One region of the Streptomyces sp. NPDC047974 genome, then DNA from elsewhere that is predicted to be linked to it. Evidence: riboswitches for the same ligand, from Rfam matches in the RefSeq annotation. Region 1 holds a riboswitch; each other region holds the start of a gene.
What was found. A riboswitch is a leader RNA that binds a small molecule or an ion and turns the genes downstream of it on or off. The one in region 1 is predicted to bind cyclic di-AMP.
Positions count from the first base shown of each region.

Region 2: linked by a shared signal. The riboswitch ahead of AB0E19_RS24920 (M23 family metallopeptidase) and the one ahead of AB0E19_RS32360 (transglycosylase family protein) in region 1 are both predicted to bind cyclic di-AMP.
Region 3: linked by a shared signal. The riboswitch ahead of AB0E19_RS02270 (LysM peptidoglycan-binding domain-containing protein) and the one ahead of AB0E19_RS32360 (transglycosylase family protein) in region 1 are both predicted to bind cyclic di-AMP.

Region 1 covers NZ_JBEZNU010000033.1:9,129-15,456, reverse strand. Annotated here, with positions in the region: gene eno (phosphopyruvate hydratase) at 38-1,324, opposite strand; gene AB0E19_RS32360 (transglycosylase family protein) at 1,614-2,345, opposite strand; cyclic di-AMP (ydaO/yuaA leader) riboswitch at 2,350-2,527, opposite strand; gene AB0E19_RS32355 (transglycosylase family protein) at 2,791-3,861, opposite strand; gene AB0E19_RS32350 (cytochrome P450) at 4,079-5,353, opposite strand; gene AB0E19_RS32345 (globin domain-containing protein) at 5,611-6,328, shown strand, end outside.
Region 2 covers NZ_JBEZNU010000018.1:140,543-146,870, reverse strand. Annotated here, with positions in the region: gene AB0E19_RS24930 (PrsW family intramembrane metalloprotease) at 123-1,385, shown strand; gene AB0E19_RS24925 (aldo/keto reductase) at 1,382-2,341, opposite strand; gene AB0E19_RS24920 (M23 family metallopeptidase) at 2,423-3,634, opposite strand; cyclic di-AMP (ydaO/yuaA leader) riboswitch at 3,646-3,796, opposite strand; gene AB0E19_RS24915 (PP2C family protein-serine/threonine phosphatase) at 4,037-5,206, opposite strand; gene AB0E19_RS24910 (MFS transporter) at 5,405-6,328, opposite strand, start outside.
Region 3 covers NZ_JBEZNU010000001.1:512,634-518,961, reverse strand. Annotated here, with positions in the region: gene AB0E19_RS02280 (universal stress protein) at 1-726, shown strand, start outside; gene AB0E19_RS02275 (phosphoribosyltransferase family protein) at 832-2,133, shown strand; gene AB0E19_RS02270 (LysM peptidoglycan-binding domain-containing protein) at 2,127-3,020, opposite strand; cyclic di-AMP (ydaO/yuaA leader) riboswitch at 3,025-3,210, opposite strand; gene AB0E19_RS02265 (hypothetical protein) at 3,518-4,129, shown strand; gene AB0E19_RS02260 (phosphocholine-specific phospholipase C) at 4,145-6,199, opposite strand.

The sequences.
Region 1 (6,328 bases):
TGTGCGGGGACGTACGTAACTACAGGTGCCGGGCAGGTCAGCCCTTGAAGCGCGGGAAGGCGCTGCGGCCGGCGTAGACGGCGGCGTCGTCGAGGATCTCCTCGATGCGCAGCAGCTGGTTGTACTTGGCGACGCGCTCGGAGCGGGCCGGGGCGCCGGTCTTGATCTGGCCGCAGTTGGTGGCGACGGCGAGGTCGGCGATGGTGACGTCCTCGGTCTCGCCGGAGCGGTGGGACATCATGCACTTGAAGCCGTTGCGCTGGGCGAGCTCGACGGCGTCGAGGGTCTCGGTCAGCGAGCCGATCTGGTTGACCTTCACCAGGAGGGCGTTGGCGGACTTCTCCTCGATGCCGCGGGCGAGGCGCTCGGGGTTGGTGACGAAGAGGTCGTCGCCGACGAGCTGGACCTTGTCGCCGAGCTTCTCGGTGATGACGTTCCAGCCGGCCCAGTCGTCCTCGAACAGCGGGTCCTCGATGGAGACGAGCGGGTACGCGGAGACGAGCTCCTCGTAGTACTCCGTCATCTCGGCGGCGGAGCGCTCCTTGCCCTCGAAGAGGTACTTGCCGTCCTTGTAGAACTCGGAGGCGGCGACGTCCAGGGCGAGGGCGACGTCCTTGCCGGGCACGTAGCCGGCCTGCTTGATGGCCTCCAGGATGAGGTCGAGCGCCTCACGGTTGGAGCCGAGGTTCGGGGCGAAGCCGCCCTCGTCGCCGAGGCCGGTGGAGAGGCCCTTGGTCTTCAGGACGGACTTGAGGGTGTGGTAGACCTCGGTGCCCCAGCGCAGGGCCTCGGAGAAGGACTCCGCGCCGATCGGGGCGATCATGAACTCCTGGATGTCGACGTTGGAGTCGGCGTGCGACCCACCGTTGAGGATGTTCATCATCGGAACGGGCAGCAGGTGCGCGTTCGGGCCGCCGAGGTAGCGGAAGAGCGGGAGGTCGCTGGCCTCGGAGGCGGCGTGCGCGACGGCGAGGGAGACGCCGAGGATGGCGTTGGCGCCGAGCGACGACTTGTCCGGGGTGGCGTCCAGGTCGAACATGGCCTGGTCGATCAGGCGCTGCTCGGTGGCGTCGTAGCCGACGAGCTCCGGGCCGATCTGCTCGATGACGGCGAGGACGGCCTTCTCGACACCCTTGCCGAGGTAGCGGTTCTGGTCACCGTCGCGGAGCTCCAGGGCCTCGAACGCACCGGTGGAGGCACCGGACGGCACGGCAGCACGGCCGGTGCTGCCGTCGTCGAGGCCGACCTCGACCTCGACCGTGGGGTTGCCTCGGGAGTCCAGGATTTCCCGGGCTACGACGACGTCGATGGACGGCACGAGCATCTCCTTCTGGGATGTGACGCTAGGTGTGACGCATGGGTCGCAAGGTCTCGTTCGCCTTGCGACAAGAGCCTAACCGGCTCCGGCGCTCCGGCCAGCCGACCGCCCGTCCCCTGGGACGAAAAAGGGCCCAAGAGCATCCAGTAGGGGACGAAAGACCCGGAACCTACTGGACGGTAACGGCAGAACCCCGGTCCCGAGCCACGGGGGAAGAGGGCTCGGGACCGGGGTGGTCACCGCGGGAGGGCCGTCGGGCGCCGGTGAGCCGCCGGACTCACCGGTGCCCCGGGGTTCACTTCAGGTGGAGCTGCTGGCCCGGGTAGATCAGGTCGGCGTTCTCGACGACGTCCTCGTTGAGCTCGAAGAGCTTCGCCCAGCCGCCCTCGACGCCCTGCGCCTGGGCGATCTTGCTGAGGGTGTCGCCGGCCACGACCTTGTACTCGCCGTCGCCCTTCTTGACCTTCTTGCCGGTCGGGGTGGTGACGGTCTTCTTGGCGGCGGCCTGCGGGGCGGCCTGGGCCTTCGGGGCCTGGCGCTGCTCGCTGCGGTTGGCGGGCTGCTCGGCGGTGCGCTTCGGGGCGCTCTGCCGGGTGCTCTGCTTCGGGGCGCTCTGCTGCGGGGCGGCGGCCTCGGCGGCGCCACCGTCGTAGGAGGCGGAGGAGAGGCCCACGCCACAGCTCGGCCAGGCGCCCTTGCCCTGGCCCGCGAGGACCTTCTCGGCGACGGCGATCTGCTGCGACTTGCTGGCCTGGTTGGCGGTGGGGGCGTAGGCGGTGCCGCCGTACGCGGCCCAGGTGGAGGCCGAGAACTGGAGGCCGCCGTAGTAGCCGTTGCCGGTGTTGATCGACCAGTTGCCGCCGGACTCGCACTGGGCGACGCGGTCCCACTCGGAGGCGGTGGCGGCCGAAGCGGTGCCGGCGGCCATCAGCGGGGCGGCGACGGCCGCGCCGGTGACGCCGACGAGGGCGACGACGCGGGTGGCCTTGGAGGGACGACGACGCTTGCCCGTGCCGGAGAACAGCATGGAGTTTCCTCTTCACCGACGCCTGTGAGGTGAGCTGTCGGGTTCGGGCTTGAAGAGTTCGCCCGGCCGCACGTCCTTGCGTGCGGCTTCACCCCTAGCCGGTCGTTCCGTCCGTCTGACTCGACGGCCGGGACCGGCACGAACCTTGGGTCCCCCACTCCTGCCTACGGCGCTTTCGCGACGACATTCCCGGCGGCCGACGGCAGGACTCGGCGTTTCGGTCGACGGGGCCCGCGGTGGCGAGCGGTGACGACCGTAGACACACAGGTGCTCGAAGTTCAAAGAGGCTTACGTCGGACAAAACGCCCCTACTTGCACTCCGTCAGACCTCGTTTGCGCAGGTGAGGCCTGACGGAAGCAAACTTTGCGGACGTGACACGCCAGTTGGGACGAAGAGACCCATGTCTCACTTTCCCAAAATCGGACATACGCCCCTGAAACGGCCTCACTTCTCCGCGGAGGCGTCCTTCAGTTCAAGGCTCTGACCAGGGAGGATGAGGTCCGGATCGGCCCCGACCGTCTGGCGGTTGGCGTCATAGAGGGCGTCCCAGCCGCCGACGAGATCGTTCTCCTGAGCAATCTCCGACAGGCTGTCACCCGGCCGCACGGTGTACGCGTCGCTTGCGTCCGAGTTGACGGGGGTTGAGGTGAGCTTGTCCGCAGCTGCGGCATGACGCCCGGATTCCTGCTCAGTGTCCGTTACGTCGCTTTCCTCCGGGGCGGCCTCGCCCCGGTGCTTGCCCGTGCCCTGCGTCGCCGACGGCGCGTCAGCCTCGCCCTCCGTGCCCGGGGTCACCGGCGTGGTGGGCGCCAGGGGGGTCTCCGGGGCGCCCGGGGTCACACCCGGGGTACCGGGCGTCTCCGGCGCGCCCGGCGTGCCCGTGGAGGCGTCCGGGGCCGTCGGCGCGGTGTCGGCGGGCGTCTCCGGGGCGGCGCTCGCGGGCGGCGCCGTGACCGCGCCGGTGGCGGGCGGGGTCGCGGGCACGGCGGGCGTCGCCGGCGTGGCGGGGGTGGCCGGCGTCGCCGGGGCGGTGGCGCCCTTCCCGGCCTCCGGGGCCTTCTCCGTCGCCTCCGCCGTGGCCTCCGTCTCCTCCGCCTCGGCGGGCGGGGTGGAGACGGTCGCGCTGCCGGTCCGGTTGGACTCGGGCGCCACGCCGCCCTCGTCCTCCTCCTGGACGGCGGGGCCCGGCTGCACGCCCGTGGGCCTGCCGTCGTTCTTCAGGCCCGCGATGGGGGCACAGGTGTCCCAGGCGGTGCTGCCGGCGGAGAGCGCCGCGTCGGCGACGGCGATCTGCTGGGCGCGGCTGGCGAGATCGGGGCTGGGCGCGTACGCGAGGCCGCCGTGCCGCTCCCACGTCTCCTGCGTCATCTGGAGGCCGCCGTAGGCGTCGTTGCCGAAGTTGGCGCTCCACTGGCCGCCGGACTCGCAGGCGGCGACCCGGTCCCAGGTGGACGCGTCGGCGGCGGAGGCGGAGCCGGCCGCGAGCAGCGGCAGCGCCAGCGCGGATCCGGTCACTCCTGCGGTGACGACGATCGCGGGAGCCTGACGGGGTCGACGGTGTCGTCCGTTTCCGGAAAGCATGTCGGGGCCTTTCGCGTGACGGCGGTGACGGCGGGTACGCCTGGGACGGCCGGGATGGGGCCGAACGTTGGCGCGAAGGTAGCCGCATTCGAACGTCCGTCACAAGTCGATGGCTTCGCGATCACGCGAAGATCACATTTCTGACACACCGTCACGTGCCGTGCGGGGGTGCGGAAGGGGTGAACTCGACCGGAAGCGTGCGCAATCCCCTCATGATGAGCCCGCCGCGCCACCGCAGTTCGTCCGGATCGACCCCAAGTCGCAGGTCCGGAAGGCGGGTCAGCAGGGTGGCGAGCGCGGTCTGCGCCTCCAGGCGCGCGAGCGGCGCGCCCAGGCAGTAGTGGATGCCGTGCCCGTACCCGAGGTGCTGGTTGTCCCCGCGGGCGAGGTCGAGGGTGTCCGGGGCGCCGAAGCGGTCCGGGTCGCGGTCGGCGGCGGCGAGCACGACGAGGACCGGGTCGCCGGCCGGGATCGGCTGCCCGCCGATCGTCAGGGCGGTGGTCGCGTACCGCCAGGTCGCCAGCTCGACCGGCCCGTCGTAGCGCAGCAGCTCCTCGACGCCGGTCTCCAGGAGGCCGGTCCCGCCGGCGGCGAGCGAGGCCTGGAGGAGGGCGCGCTGCTCCGGGTTGCGCAGCAGGGCGTAGGTGCCGTTGCCGATGAGGTTGATGGTCGTCTCGAAGCCGGCGAAGAGGAGGACGAAGCACATGGCGACGGCCTCGGCCTCGGTGAGGTGGTCGCCGTGGTCGGAGGCCCGGATGAGCCCGGAGATGAGGTCGTCCGCGCCCTCCTGTCCGAGGGCCTCCCGCTTCCGGTGGATGAGCTCGGCGAGGTACCCCCGGATCTTCTTCACCGACCGCGCGACGCCGCCGCGCGGGCCGCCGCCGTGCCGGATCATCATCCCGGCCCAGTCCCGGAAGTCGTCCTGGTCCTCGGCGGGCACGCCGAGCATGTCGCAGATGGCGTAGATGGGCAGCGGGAAGGCGAACTCGTGGATGAGGTCCGCGCTCCCCCGCGCCGCGAAGTCGTCGATGAGCCGGTCGGTGAGCTCCTGCACGCGCGGCGCGAAGGCGGCGACCCGGCGCGGGGTGAACGCCTTCGACACCAGCCGGCGCAGCCGGGTGTGGTCCGGCGGGTCGATGTTGAGGAGATGGGTCATGAGCCCGGCGCTGCGCTCGCCCGGAATGCCGGTCTTGCCCGGTTCGGCGTGGTGCACCGGGTTCTTCGACAGGCGCTGGTCGGCGAGGGCCTGCCGGGCGTCCGCGTACCGCGTCACCAGCCAGGCCTCGACCCCGCTCGGCAGGGTGGTCCGCCGCACCGGCGCGTGCTCCCGCAGCCAGGCGTACGCCGGGTACGGATCGGCGGCGAACTCCCAGCTGAACAAGGCGGGTACGGGCCCGTCGCCGGCGCTCCCCGGCGCGCCCGACACGGGACAGCCGCCCGCGGCTCCGCCCGCGCCGGCCCCGCCGGAGGCGCGGGCCCCCTCGAAGGCTCCGCCCTCGCCGGGCGTTCCGGGTGTTCCGGGGTTTCCGGTCGTACGGGGCTCGCGGGGCGTACCGGGCGTCGGGGCGGGTCCTTCACTCACCCCCCGACCGTACCGTCCGGTCCGGCGCGCCCCTCCGGCCGACCTGACGTGATCACCGGCCGGTGATCACGCCGTGACGGGCCGTGCCCTACATTTCCCGCGTGGACCTCGCCTTGCTCAGAAGCACGTTCGCGGTCGTCGAGAGACGGGCCGAACACGCCGTCACGTACTTCTACTCACATCTCTTCTGGCGCAACCCCGGCGTGCGCGCGCTCTTCCCCGAGGACATGGTCCCGCAGCGCGACCGGCTGTTCGCCGCCCTCACCCATGTGGTGACCGGCCTCGACGACCCGGGCCTGGACGCCTATCTGGAGCGGCTCGGCCGCGACCACCGGAAGTACCTCGCCACCCCCGCCCTGTACGCGGCGGTCGGCGAGAGCCTGCTCGCCGCCTTCGCGCACGCCGCGGGCTCGACGTGGACGATCGAGGCGGAGAAGGCGTGGTCGGAGGCGTACGGCCACGTCGCGGAGCTGATGCTGCGGGGCGCGGACGAGGCCGCCCGCACCGGGGAGCCCGCCTGGTGGGACGCGGACGTCGTCGGCCACCGGCTCCACGGCGAGGACCTCGCCGTCCTGACCCTCCGGCCCCGGCGGCCGTACCCCTTCCTCCCCGGGCAGTACGCCGGCGTCAGCTCGCTCCGGGTCCCGCGGGTGTGGCGCACGTACTCGCTCGGCAACGCCCCCCGCGCGGACGGCACCCTCGACCTGCACGTGAGCCGGATCCCCGGCGGGGCGATGTCCACGGCCCTGGTGGACGAGGTCCGTCCGGGCGAGACGCTGCGGCTGAGCGCGGCCGGCGGGGCGGCGACCCACCGGGCGG
Region 2 (6,328 bases), on a different contig from region 1:
CGCCGGCGACCGGCCTCCTGCCCGCGCAGGCCGGGGCTCCCGCGGTCGAGAGCCACGACCACGACCACGGCCACGACCACGGCCACGTCCCCGTCCGCGAGGGGGACGAGCCGTCGTTCGCCGTGGCCGCCGACCGGCGCCAGTGGCGGTACCGGCCGCGGCGGGCCTTCTGGCGGAGCCGGATCGTCCGGGCCGTCGCCCTCATCACCCTGCTCGCGCTCTGCGCCCTGGTGATCCTGGCCCTGGTGCGCGAGCAGACCGGCACCGAGGGCTTCCTCGTCGGCCTGGGGCTCGCGGTGTTCCCCGTACCGCTGCTCATGGCGGCGTTCCGCTGGCTCGACCGGGTCGAGCCGGGGCCGTGGAAGAACCTGCTGTTCGCCTTCGCGTGGGGCGCGTTCGCCGCCGCCCTGGTCGCGATCCTCGCGAACTCCTTCGCCGTCCGCTGGATCGCCACGGCGACCGCCGATCCGCGCTCGGCCGACGACCTGGGCGCCACCGTGATCGCCCCGGTGGTGGAGGAGTCCGCGAAGGCCGCCGCGATCCTGCTGCTGTTCCTCTTCCGGCGGCGGGACTTCCGGAGCCTGGTCGACGGGGTGGTGATCGCCGGTTTCACCGCGACCGGCTTCGCGTTCACCGAGAACATCCTCTACCTCGGCACCGCCTTCGGCGAGGACCAGGACCTCGGCGACGGCGGCATCGGCGCCGTCACCGCCGGCACCTTCTTCGTCCGGGTCGTGATGTCGCCGTTCGCGCACCCGCTCTTCACCGTGCTCACCGGCATCGGCTTCGGCCTGGCCGCGCTCGCCCCGCGCGGCAAGGTGCGCAGACCGCGCAAGGTGCTGCTGCCGCTCGCGGGGCTGCTGCTCGCGATGGGCGTCCACGCCCTGTGGAACGGCTCGGCGACCTTCGGCGGCCCGCTCGCCTTCTACGCGGTCTACGGCGTCTTCATGGTCCCGGCCTTCGGGCTGCTGACCTGGCTCGCCGTGTGGAGCCGGCAGAAGGAGCTGCGCACGATAGCCGGGGTGCTCCCGGCGTACGCGGCGGCCGGCTGGCTCTCCCCGGAGGAGCCGCTGGCGCTCTCCTCGATGCGGGCCCGGCGCACCGCGCGCGCGGTGGCGTCCCGTACGTACGGCAAGGCGGGCGCGCGGGCGGTCGGCGAGTACGAGTCCTTCGCGACGACCCTCGCCTTCCTCCGCGAGCGGGCCCGCCGGGGCACGGTCCCGGTGCCGGACTTCGCGGCCCGCGAGCAGGAGCTGCTGCACCACCTGTGGGCGCGCCGGACGACGGCCGCGCCGGCGCTCTCGTACGCGGCGCGGGCCACCGGCCGGGTGTGGGTGCCGCCGCAGTACCTCGACTACGGCGGCTACAACCCCTACAAGGGCTAGCTCTCGGGCGTCTCGGAGGCGGCCGTCAGACGGGCCAGTTCGTCGTCGGTCAGCTTCAGGTCGGCGACCGCCACGAGCGCGGGGACCTGCTCGACCGTGCGGGCCGAGGCGATCGGCGCGGTGACGGTGGGGCGGGAGGCGAGCCAGGCGAGGGCGACGGTCGCGGGCTCGGCGCCGTGGGCCTCGGCGACCTCGTCGAGCGCGGCGAGCACCGCCTGCCCGCGCGTGGTCTCGGCGAGCTCCGAGGCGCGGTAGGCGCGGACGCTCTCGACGGTCCGGCCCGGGCGGTACTTGCCGGTGAGGAAGCCGGCGGCGAGGCCGTAGTAGGGGACGGCGGCGAGGCCGGTCTCTGCGGCGGTGTCGAGGAGCGGGCCCTCGTACTTCCCGCGGGCGACGAGGTTGTACTCGGGCTGGAGCGCCACGTACCGGGCGAGCCCCTCGGCCTCGGCGAAGTCGAGGGAGGCGCGCAGCCGCTCGGCGGAGATGTTGGAGGCGGCGACGGCCCGCACCTTGCCGTCCTTCACGAGCTGGTCGAGGGCGGTGACGATCTCCTCCACCGGCACGGACTCGTCGTCGAAGTGCGTGTAGTAGAGGTCGATGTAGTCGGTGCCGAGGCGGCGCAGGGACTCCTCCGCGCCGGCCTTGATGGTGGTGGCGGCCAGGCCCTTGAGGCGGGAGTGGTGGCCGACCTTGGTGGCGACGACGATGTCGGAGCGGTTGCCGCGGGCGGCCATCCAGCGGCCGATGATGGTCTCGGACTCCCCGCCCTCGTTGCCCTCGACCCACTCGGAGTAGACGTCGGCGGTGTCCAGGAAGTTGCCGCCCGCGGCGGCGTAGGCGTCGAGGACGGCGAAGGACCGCTCCTCGTCGGCGCTCCAGCCGAAGACGTTGCCGCCGAGGGCGAGCGGGAAGACGTGCAGGTCGGAGGTGCCCAGCGGGCGCAGGGGTGAGGACATGACGTACTCAACCCCCTGCGCCGCCGGGCCTATTCCGGTCGAGGAGCCTGAACCCCGGCCGGAACGCTCATGCGTCGGGGGTCAGACCGACAGGCCCTTGGAGCGCAGCCACTCCGCCGGGTCGATGCCCGAACCGTCGGGGGTGTGGACCTCCATGTGGAGGTGGGGACCCGTGACGTTGCCGGTGGCGCCGACGCGGCCGATGGTCTCGCCGGTGGTGACGGTCTGGCCGGCGGCCACGGTCATCGAGGAGAGGTGGCAGTACCAGACCTCGGTGCCGTCCTCCAGCTCCAGGACGATCCGGTAGCCGTACGAGCCGGACCAGCCGGCCGACTTGATGGTGCCGCCGTGCACCGCCTTGAGCGGGGTGCCGGTGGGGGCGGCGAAGTCGAGGCCGGTGTGGTAGCCGGATGACCACATCGAGCCGGACTGCATGTAGGTGGAGGTGAGGGTGTAGGAGGAGAGCGGCATGGAGTAGCTGGCGGCCAGCTGGGCGAGCCGCTCGGCCTCCGCCTTCTCGGCGGCGATGCGCTCGGCCTCGGCCTTCTCCGCGGCGAGCCGCTCCGCCTCCGCCTTGGCCTTCTCGGCGGCGATGCGGTCGGCCTCGGCCTTCGCGGCGGCCTCGGCCTGCGCCTGGGCGTCGGCGGCGGCCTTCTCCGCGGCGGCCTTCTCGGCGGCGAGCTTCTCGGCGTCGGCGGCGGCCTGCTGCTGCTGTTCGGCCTGCTGGAGGATGCGGGCGCGCAGGGCCTCGCCGGCGTCGGCGGTGGTGGCGGTGCGCTCCACGGCCTCGGTGCCGGCGGCGGTGTCGGCCGGGGCGGTGTACGTGACCGAGGTCAGCGGCTTCGCGGCGACGCCGCCGGCCGGGGCCGGCGCGGACTCGCGGACCGGGGCGGTCTTCTCCTCCTCGCCGCCGGGCAGGAGGTCGCCGACGCCGGGCAGGTCGTGGGCGTCCGGCAGGCCCAGGTCGGGCAGGTCGGGGAGGGAGATGGCGACGGGGGCCTTCTCCTGCGCGGTGGCGAGGCCGCCCGCGCCGACGGCGGCGATGACGCCGACGCCGAGGACGGTGGAGGAGCGGGCGAAGTTGGACCGCTGCTTCACGACCCGGTGCCGGCCGCCGGAGCGGCTCTCGGCGCGCAGGGAGCCCTCGGTCGGGTTCCACTCGCCGGGGGCGGGGGTGAAGGAGGCCGTCTCGTACGCGCCGGGCGCGAAGCCGTCCGGATCGTCCGCGCCGACGGCACCCGGGCCGCCGAAGGGGTCGAAGGGGGCTTCGGGTACGGGGGTGTTGGACGCCACGGAGGCGCGCTCCTTTCCTTCCTTCTCGCCTACCGGGTTAGCTGACGGGTTCGGAGCAGGAAGGTCTCCTACGGGCTCTTCGCACGGGGGAGGTGCGAGGGGCCCGATTCACCCCAAGGGTTGGTTCCCCGGTTCCCTTGCGGGATTCGGCACGTGCGCACGGAGCCGTCTCTTGCGACGGCTGGGACGACCGCGCTGCGTTATCGAACGTTAATAGACACCGCACTCCTATTCCAAGCCGTTCCCCTTGATCATTCATTGAATTGGCAGGGAATCGCCCGAGTTGAGCCGCCTTCAGCGAGCCTTCGCTCCACCCCGAGAATCTGACGTTATGTCAATTGTTATCGCTGTGAGACCTCGTGAGCACGGACCGTGACCGGGGTCGGACGTGCGGTACCCGCGTCAACGCGCCGGTCCCGGCGGCACCACCGGCATCGTCCGCCGCCGCTCCGGCGCACCCGCCGCCGGCCGGCTCACCGCGAGCAGCGCCATGTCGTCCGTCGAACGCCCGCCGGTGTGCCGCCGCACGTCGTCCACGAGCGCGTCCAGGAGCTCCCCGGGCCCCGGGAAGACCGCTCCCGCGAGCCGCGCCGCCGGATCGTAGAAGACCCCCCGCGCGTCCCGCGCCTCCGACAACCCGTCCGTGTGGAACAGCAGCGTCGTGCCCGGCGGGTACGGCCACTCGTCGGCCCGGTCCGGCCCCACCGCCAGCTCCCCCATCCCGAGCGGCAGCGCCGCCTCGGTCGGCTCCAGCGGCTCCAGCCGCCCGTCCCCGTACAGCAGCAGCGGCGGCGGATGCCCCCGGTTCACGATCCGTACGACCCCGCCCTCGCGCGGGATCTCGGCGAGCACCGCCGTGGTGAACCCCTCGAAGGCGTCGAGGCCCTCGCGCCGCGTCCCCTCCCGGGTCAGCGCCCGTTCGAGCCGCGCCGCCACCCCCTCCAGGGCCGCCTCCTGCTCGGCCGCCTCCCGGAAGGCGCCGATCACCACGGCCACCGCCTCCACCGCGTCCATCCCCTTGCCCCGCACGTCCCCGACCACGAGCCGCACCCCGTGCGGAGTGTCCTGCACGGCGAAGAGGTCGCCGCCGATGAACGCGTCCGCCTGCGCCGCCTCGTACCGCGCCGCGCACTGGAGCCCCGCGATCCGCTCCGCCGGCATCGGAAGCACCGCCCGCTGCGCCGCCTCGGCGATCACCCGCGCCGACGCCAGCCGCTCGCCGCTGCGCCGCACCACCAGGTTGATCAGCATCGCGAGGGCGGAGACGGTCACCACGGTGAGGGTCTCGGTGAGCGAGGGCACGTCGGAGAGCGTGTCGTTGTACGCGTGCAGCCCGACCGAGGCGAGGATCGCCGCGAGCCCGGTCACCAGGGTCGTGAGCCGGGAGAAGAACGGCGCGGCGACCAGCGGCGCGGCGGAGAAGAGCGGCGCCGCCGTGTACGAGGGCGGGGTGGACAGGTCGAAGGCCACCCCGCCGATGATGATCAGCGGCGGCAGCGCCTGCAGGAACCTCCGGGTCGCCCCGAAGGCGACGGGCGGCCGCGGCTCGCCCCCGTAGGGTCCCCGGGGCACACCGCCGGTCCCGGCGGTACGGCCGCCGGGCTCCTCGCCCCGAGGGTGCGCCACCTGAGAACTCCTGACCGGTCGGGGCCCGCCACCGGGCCGTGCGGTCCGGGGCCGGGACCCGCGACCGCACACCCCTCAAGCCTCCCCGCCCCGCCGCCGCGCGGCGACCGGCGGGGGTCCGACCGGCGTACCCCGAGCCGCCCTCTAGGGCTTCCCCCGTCCCTCGGTCCGCAGGCGGCCGCCCCTGCCGAGGAGGCCGACCGCCGCCGCGCACCCCAGGCCGACCGCGCACAGGGCCAGCCAGGGGACCGCCGTCCACCCCGTGACGTCGAGCAGCACGCCCGTACCGAGGTTCCCGAGGGTGATGCCGACCCCGCACACGGTGTTGTAGAGCCCGTAGTGGGTGGCCACCCAGCGGCCCCGGGAGAGGGCGACGACGGTGTCCATCTCGTACGGGTAGAGCACCGCGTTCGCCACCGCGAGGACCGCCGCGCACAGCAGCAGCGCGGGCACGCCCCGGCCGAGCAGCGCCGGCAGCAGGAAGGCGCCGCCCATCAGGGCGAGGCCGAGGACCAGGCTCCGCTCGCGGGTGAGCCGGGCGGCGCACCAGGCGGTGATCCGCAGCTGCCCCGCGAGCGCGACGAGCGCGGAGACCACGAAGAGCGCGGTCGTCACGCCCGGGCCGCCCGCCGCGAGCGGCAGCGCCAGGTAGACCTGGAAGGAGAGGACGTACGAGCCGGTCATGGCGAGCGAGAAGAGCCAGAAGGTCCGGTTCCCGAGGACGGTACGGAACTGGCCCCGGGTCCCGTCCTCCGCGCCGCCTTCCGCCCCGTCCTCCGCGCCGCCCTTCGCGCCGCCCTTGGGCGACGGTCGGCCGCCGCCCGCCGTGACCGGCAGGTGGCGCAGCTGCACCAGGGTCAGGCCCAGGAAGAGCACCGCCGCGACCAGGCACGTCAGCCGGAACGACACCCCGGTGAGCGCCACCCCGACGAGCGGGCCGAGCAGGATGCCCGCCTGGTAGTAGGCGTTGAACAGCGCGAACGCCTCGACCCTGCGCTCCTCCCCCGCCTCCGCCGCCAGGCAGGCCCGGACGGCCGGGTTGAAGAGCGCGCCCGCGAGGCCGGTGGC
Region 3 (6,328 bases), on a different contig from region 1:
CTGGAGCCCTCGGTGTACGGCCCCACCGAGAGCGGCCTGCGACGGCAGGCGGAGATCGTCCTGGACACGGCCGTGGCCCGAGCGCGGGCGGTCGCCCCGGGTACCGAGGTCTCCGGCGAGCTCATCACCGGCGAACCGCTCGTCGTCCTCGCGACCCGGTCGCGCGGCGCGGAGCTGGTCGTCGTCGGCAGCCGCGGCACCGGCGCCTTCACCGGCCTCGTCGTCGGCTCGGTCGCCGTCCACCTCGCCGCCCACGCCGCCTGCCCGGTCCTCGTGGTGCGCGGCCGGGACGAGCCGGAGGGGCCGGTGCTCCTCGCCGTCGACGGCTCGCCGGACTCCGACGCGGCCGTCGACTTCGCCTACGCGGAGGCCCGGGCGCGCGGCACCGGCCTCGTCGCCGTCCACGCCTGGGCCCCGCGCTCGGGCCCCGGTGACCTGACGCCGCTCTTCGCCGGCGCCGAGGAGGTGCACGCGGAGGCGGCCCGCGTCCTCGAAACGGCGCTCGCCCGGGCCGCGGGCCGGCACCCCGGGACCGAGGCCGAGGCCCGGCTGGTACGCGGCCGGCCCCGCGAGGTCCTCCTGGAGGAGAGCACGACCGCGCAGCTGCTCGTCATGGGCGCCCGGGGGCGCGGCGGCTTCGCCGGGCTGCTCCTCGGCTCCGTCAGCCAGGCGCTGCTGCACCACGCCGCGTGCCCGGTGGTCGTCGTGCGGCACGGGGTGGGCTGAGGCCGGGCCGGGCGGCGACGCCCCCGCCGGTGGGACCCTGGAAGTACGGGCCGGGTCCGAGGGCCCGCGCCCGAGGGGGGTCGCCGATCGGGAAGGCGGCGTGCCATGTACTTCGCCGACCGGGCCGACGCGGGGCGGCAGCTCGCCGCCCGGCTCGGCCATCTCCAGGGGTCCGACGTCGTCGTCCTCGGGCTGCCACGCGGCGGGGTGCCGGTGGCGGCGGAGGTGGCCGAGGCGCTCGACGCGCCGCTGGACATCTGCCTGGTGCGGAAACTCGGCGTGCCGGGCCGGCCCGAGCTGGCCATGGGGGCCATCGGGGAGGGCGGCGTCCGGGTCGTGAACGAGCAGGTGGTGCGGGACGCGGGCGTGGCCCGGCGGCAGCTGGAGGAGGCCGAGGAGCGCGAACGGCTGGTCATGGCCGAGCGGTCCCGCGCCTACCGGGGCAGCCGCCGGCCGGTGCCGCTGGAGGGGCGTACGGCGGTCGTCGTCGACGACGGGCTCGCCACCGGCGCGACCGCGCTCGCCGCCTGCCGGGCGGTGCGGGCCGCCGGAGCCGCCCGGATCGTGCTGGCCGTGCCGGTGGCGCCGTACGGCTGGACGGCCCGGCTCGGCGGCGAGGCCGACGAGACGGTCGCCGTCCGGACGCCGGAGGGCTTCTACGCGGTCGGGCAGTTCTACCGGGAGTTCGACCAGACGCCGGACGCGGAGGTGGTGGCCTGCCTCGACCGGAGCCGGGCGGCGCGCGGTCCGTCCGTCGGCCACACGGCGGTACGCGTCCCAGGCGCGCCCGAGCTTCCGGGCGAGCTCGCGATGCCCGACGGGGCAGCGGGCCTGGTCCTCTTCGCCCACGGCAGCGGCAGTGGCCGGCACAGCCCGCGGAACCGCGCGGTGGCCGCCGCACTGAACCGGGCGGGGCTCGCCACTCTCCTCTTCGACCTGCTCACGGAGGCCGAGGCGACCGACCGCGCGCGGATCTTCGACACCCCGCTGCTCGCCGGACGGCTCGGCCGGGCCGCCGCCTGGACGGCCGGGCGGCCGGGCACCGGGGGTCTGCCGCGCGGCTACTTCGGGGCGAGCACCGGGGCGGCGGCCGCGCTGTGGGCGGCGGCGGAAGCGGGCGACGACGTGGCCGCCGTGGTGTCCCGGGGCGGCCGGCCCGACCTGGCGGGGGAGCGGCTCGCCGGGGTGCGGGCCCCCACGCTGCTGATCGTCGGCGGTGCCGACGGCCTCGTCGTCGACCTCAACCGGCGGGCCGGGGAAATGCTGCGCTGCGAGAGCCGCCTGGAGGTCGTGCCGGGCGCCGGTCACCTCTTCGAGGAGCCGGGGGCCCTGGAGGAGGTGGCGGCGCTGGCGACGGAGTGGTTCACCGGCCACTTCGCGGCGGCCGTGAACGGGTCGGGTCAGTAGGCGCCGTTGACGTTGTCGATGGAGCCGTACCGGTCGGCCGCGTAGTTGCAGGCGGCGGTGATGTTCGCGACGGGGTCGTACGGGTCGAGCGAGGTGCCCGGCACGTGGTAGGCGGCGAAGGTCGGGTCGATGACCTGGAGCAGGCCCTTGGAGGGGGTGCCCTTCGCGGCGTTGGAGTCCCAGAGGTTGACGGCGCGGGGGTTGCCGGAGGACTCGCGCAGCACGTTGCGGAGGATGCCGTCGTACGAGCCGGGGATGCCGTACCGGGCCATGACGTCGAGCGACTCGCGGATCCAGCCGTCGAGGTTGTCGGCGTACCGGACGGCGGCGGGCGCGGCCTTCGCGGCGGCCGGCTGGGCCTGGACGGCCGGGACCGCGGCACGGGCGGAGGAACGGCTCGCCCGTTCGGCGGAACCGGTGGAGGCGGACTCGGCGGGCTTCGCGGCCGGCTTGGCACCGGTCTTCGCGGGGGTCTTCGCGGCGGCCGGCGCGGCGGGCTTCGCGGAATCCCGACGAATCGTCAGTTCGAGGCCCGGGTGAATGAGTGACGGATTGTCACCCACGGCTTCCTTGTTCGCCTGGTAAAGCGACTTCCAGCCGCCCTGAATTCCCTTTCGGTGGGCGATCAGGGAAAGGGAGTCGCCCTTCACGACGGTGTACGCGCGGGTGGCGGCGGGGGCGGCGGGGGCCTTCGCGGGCGCGGCGGCCCGGACGGCCGGGGCGGCCACGGCGGCGGTCGGTGCCGCCGACTGCGCGACGGGCTCGGCGCCGGCCGTGGCGGGCACGACCAAGGGCAGGGCGAGGGCCACGCCGCCGGTGCCGGCGAAGGCGAGACCTCGGGAGACGGGGCGGCGTCGGGGGCGGCGGTGCTTGCCGTGAGCGGGCATGACGGTTTCCTCTCCGGCGCCTGCGAGGTGAGCTGTCGGGTTCGGACTGGAGCTGTCCGGCCGTGCGTACACGGCTTCACCCCGAGCCGCTCCGGACGACCGGACCGGCGGTGTGGTGGGTCCCCCGCTCCTGCCGTCGGGTGAAATGGGAGGTCTTTCGGGCGGTGGCAGGATTAGGCGTCCGTCCGAATGGAGGTGACCGTAGGCGAGGAATACGGAGGGGAACAAGACGCGAATGCACCGGAAAAGGGAAACCGAAGATCGAACGCGTGGAATTCAAGATCTACCGTTTCGGCGACCGTTCCGGAATCCCTTGTCCCGCATGGGTGGCGAGGGGCGGGGAGCCGTCCGCGGAGCGCGGGGAGTGAGTCGCGTCACGGGGTGTGCAATGTCCGAATAAGGCGACTGGCACCTTTAGGGGAATTGTGCGGCGACTTGGGGGTGGAACGGGTGAGGCGTAACGCGCAAATCGGGCATATGTGGCTAATGATGTGGGAATGTCATCCCTCGCCCTGCTGATCGACGCCGACGCCCTCGATCCCGACGCCCTCGACACCCTCGACTCTCTCGGGACCCTCGACGCCCTCGACCGCGAGGCGGCCCGCCTCTGCGAGAGCGCCGCTCCCGAGGCCTGGCGGGCCCTTCTCTCCGTCCCCGTGGACCGACTGGTCGCCGACGCCCTGGGCGCGCTCGACGCGCTGCCCCCGTCGCCGCCCGCCGAGCGCCCCCTGCCGGGCCGCATCGGCGCCGCCCTCCCCGACCGGCTGCACGTCTGGCGCAGGATCGGCCGGGCCGACGTGCGCCCCTCCGTCCACCTGGCGTACGCGCGCCGGGTGCTGACCGAGTGGGGCTGGCAGAACACCCCGTACAAGCTGCGCGACGCGCGCGGTGCCCGCTGTCTCTGCGGCGCCCTGCTCGCCGCCCACCGGCTCGGCCACGGCAGCGCGGCCACCATGAACGAGTCCGGCGCATGGATCATGACCGAGCTGCGGTCCCGGGGCTGGCACGGGCTGATCGGCCCCTGGAACCGCGCGCCGGGCCGCACCGCCGAGGACGCGCTCGCGCTCCTCGACGCCACGATCCGGCGCGCGGCCCTGGCCGGGAGGTGAGGGCCCGCCGGGCCGTCAGCCCGTGACGCTCGGCGCGCCCGTCTCGATGTGACCGGTGTAGCGGCGCGACCAGGTGCCGTCGATGTCGGCCAGGATCGTGAAGTCGTACCAGCCGTCCGCGTACGCCACGGCGTTGAAGAAGTCCTCCCGCGAGGAGTTCGCCGCGACCGTGTACGTCCACGGGCCGTCCGTCCGGTAGGCGTGGGAGCGGACGGTGAAGGTGACCGGGCCGCCGGAGGCGTTGGTCATCCGGAACCAGACCGCCGTCTTGCCGGTGCCCGGTTCCGTGGCGTACCGCGCCGCCACCTCGATCGCCTTGCCCGCCTTCGAGGCGTCGCCGATGAAGCGGCGCAGGAAGCGGTTCGGGCCCATCATCGAGATGTCGTACTTCCCCGAGCCGGAGCCGAGCCCGATGTTGAAGTAGTCGGTGGCCGTGGTGCCCGGGTCGACCGTGTACTGCCAGGCGGCTGTGTCGCGGTGCTGGTGCGGGTGGATCGAGAAGTGGGCGGCGCGGCGTGCCTGCGGGCCCTGGTTGGTCATGGAGAACCAGGCGAGGATCTTGCCGGCGGCGCCGAACTCGAAGCGGTCCAGGTTGCCGTTCGGCTGGTAGGGGAGCGCCCGCGCGGGCCGGGTCCCGGGCTCCTGGGCGGGCAGGGCGTTGTTCTGCGGCGCGGGGTTGGGCAGCGGGGCGCAGGTGTCCATGCCGATGACCTTCGCCGTCGACGGCAGGCCGGCGGGGACCCCGTACACCGGGCGGGCGAAGTCGAAGACGCCGGTCAGGTCGCCGGTGACCTTCCGGCGCCAGGCGCTGATGTTCGGGCAGGCCGCCGGAGTGCCGAGGGCGGCGGTCCAGGTCTCCAGGAAGCGCAGCACGGAGGTGTGGTCGAAGACCTCGGAGCTGACCCAGCCGCCCCGCGTCCACGGCGACATGACCAGCATCGGGACCCGGAAGCCGAGTCCGATCGGGACGCCGTCGAGGTACTCGCCGGGGGTCCCGGGCGGGGCGACCGGCGGCGGCACGTGGTCGAAGAAGCCGTCGTTCTCGTCGTAGTTGAGGATCATCACCGTGGAGTCGAAGACCTCGGGGTTCGCCGTCAGGGCGCGGTAGACGAGGTCGACGAAGTGGGCGCCGTCGCCCGGCGGCGCGTACGGGTGCTCGGAGAACGCCTCGTTGGCCACCACCCACGACACCTGCGGCAGCGTGCCGGCGACGACGTCCGCGCGGATGGCGGCGGCGATGTCGTCCGGCGTCGAGCCGGTGACCTTCGGGACCGAGGCCATGCCCCGGTCGTACAGCGGGTCGCCGGGCCGGGCGTCGGTGAACCTCTTGAAGTACGCGAGCCCGTTGTCGCCGTAGTTGTCCTGGGCGTTCTGGTAGACCCTCCAGCTCACCCCGGCCCGCTGCAGCGCCTCCGCGTACGTCTCCCAGGTCAGCCCCGACTCCTCGCCGCCGTCCTTGCTGGAGCCGTCGATCCGCCCGCTCCACAGGAAGGTGCGGTTCGGGCCCGTGGCGCTGAGCGCGGAGCAGAAGTAGGCGTCGCAGACCGTGTAGTGGTCGGCGAGGGCGTGGTGGAAGGGGAGGGACGTGCGGTCCAGGTGGCCGAGGGTGCGGGTGTTGCCGACGCCGGTCACCCAGTTGTCGAGCCGGCCCTTGTTCCAGGCGGCGTGCTGCGAGGTCCAGTTGTGCGGCAGGTCGCCGTTGCACTGGGCGAGGGTCTCGCCGTCGACGCCGCCGGCCGGCGGGGTGTCGGCGAGCTTCCACGGGAACTGCCTGCCTCCCCAGTCGGGCTGCTGGAAGGTGCTCCAGCCGCCGGGGATGTTGCCCGCGGCCCGGTCGCCGAAGCCGCGGACCCCGCGGAGCGTGCCGAAGTAGTGGTCGAAGCTGCGGTTCTCCTGCATGAGGATCACGACGTGCCGGACGTCGGCGAGGGTGCCGGTCGCGGTCCGCGCGGCGTCCGAGGCCGTCGTGGCGTCCGAGGCCGTCGCGGTGGGCAGCGCGGCCCCGGTGACGAGTCCGGCGCCGAGTCCCGCGCCGATCCCGACGAACCCCCTGCGGCTGATGGGAAGCATGCCCGCCCCTCCTGTCACGGTGTGCCCTGGCGGCACGTCGGGGACATGATGGGGGAGCGCTCCTCAAAGGTGTACACCCGTGCGGTAAGGGCTTGGTGAACGGCCGGGTCGGACCTGTTCATCGTGGTC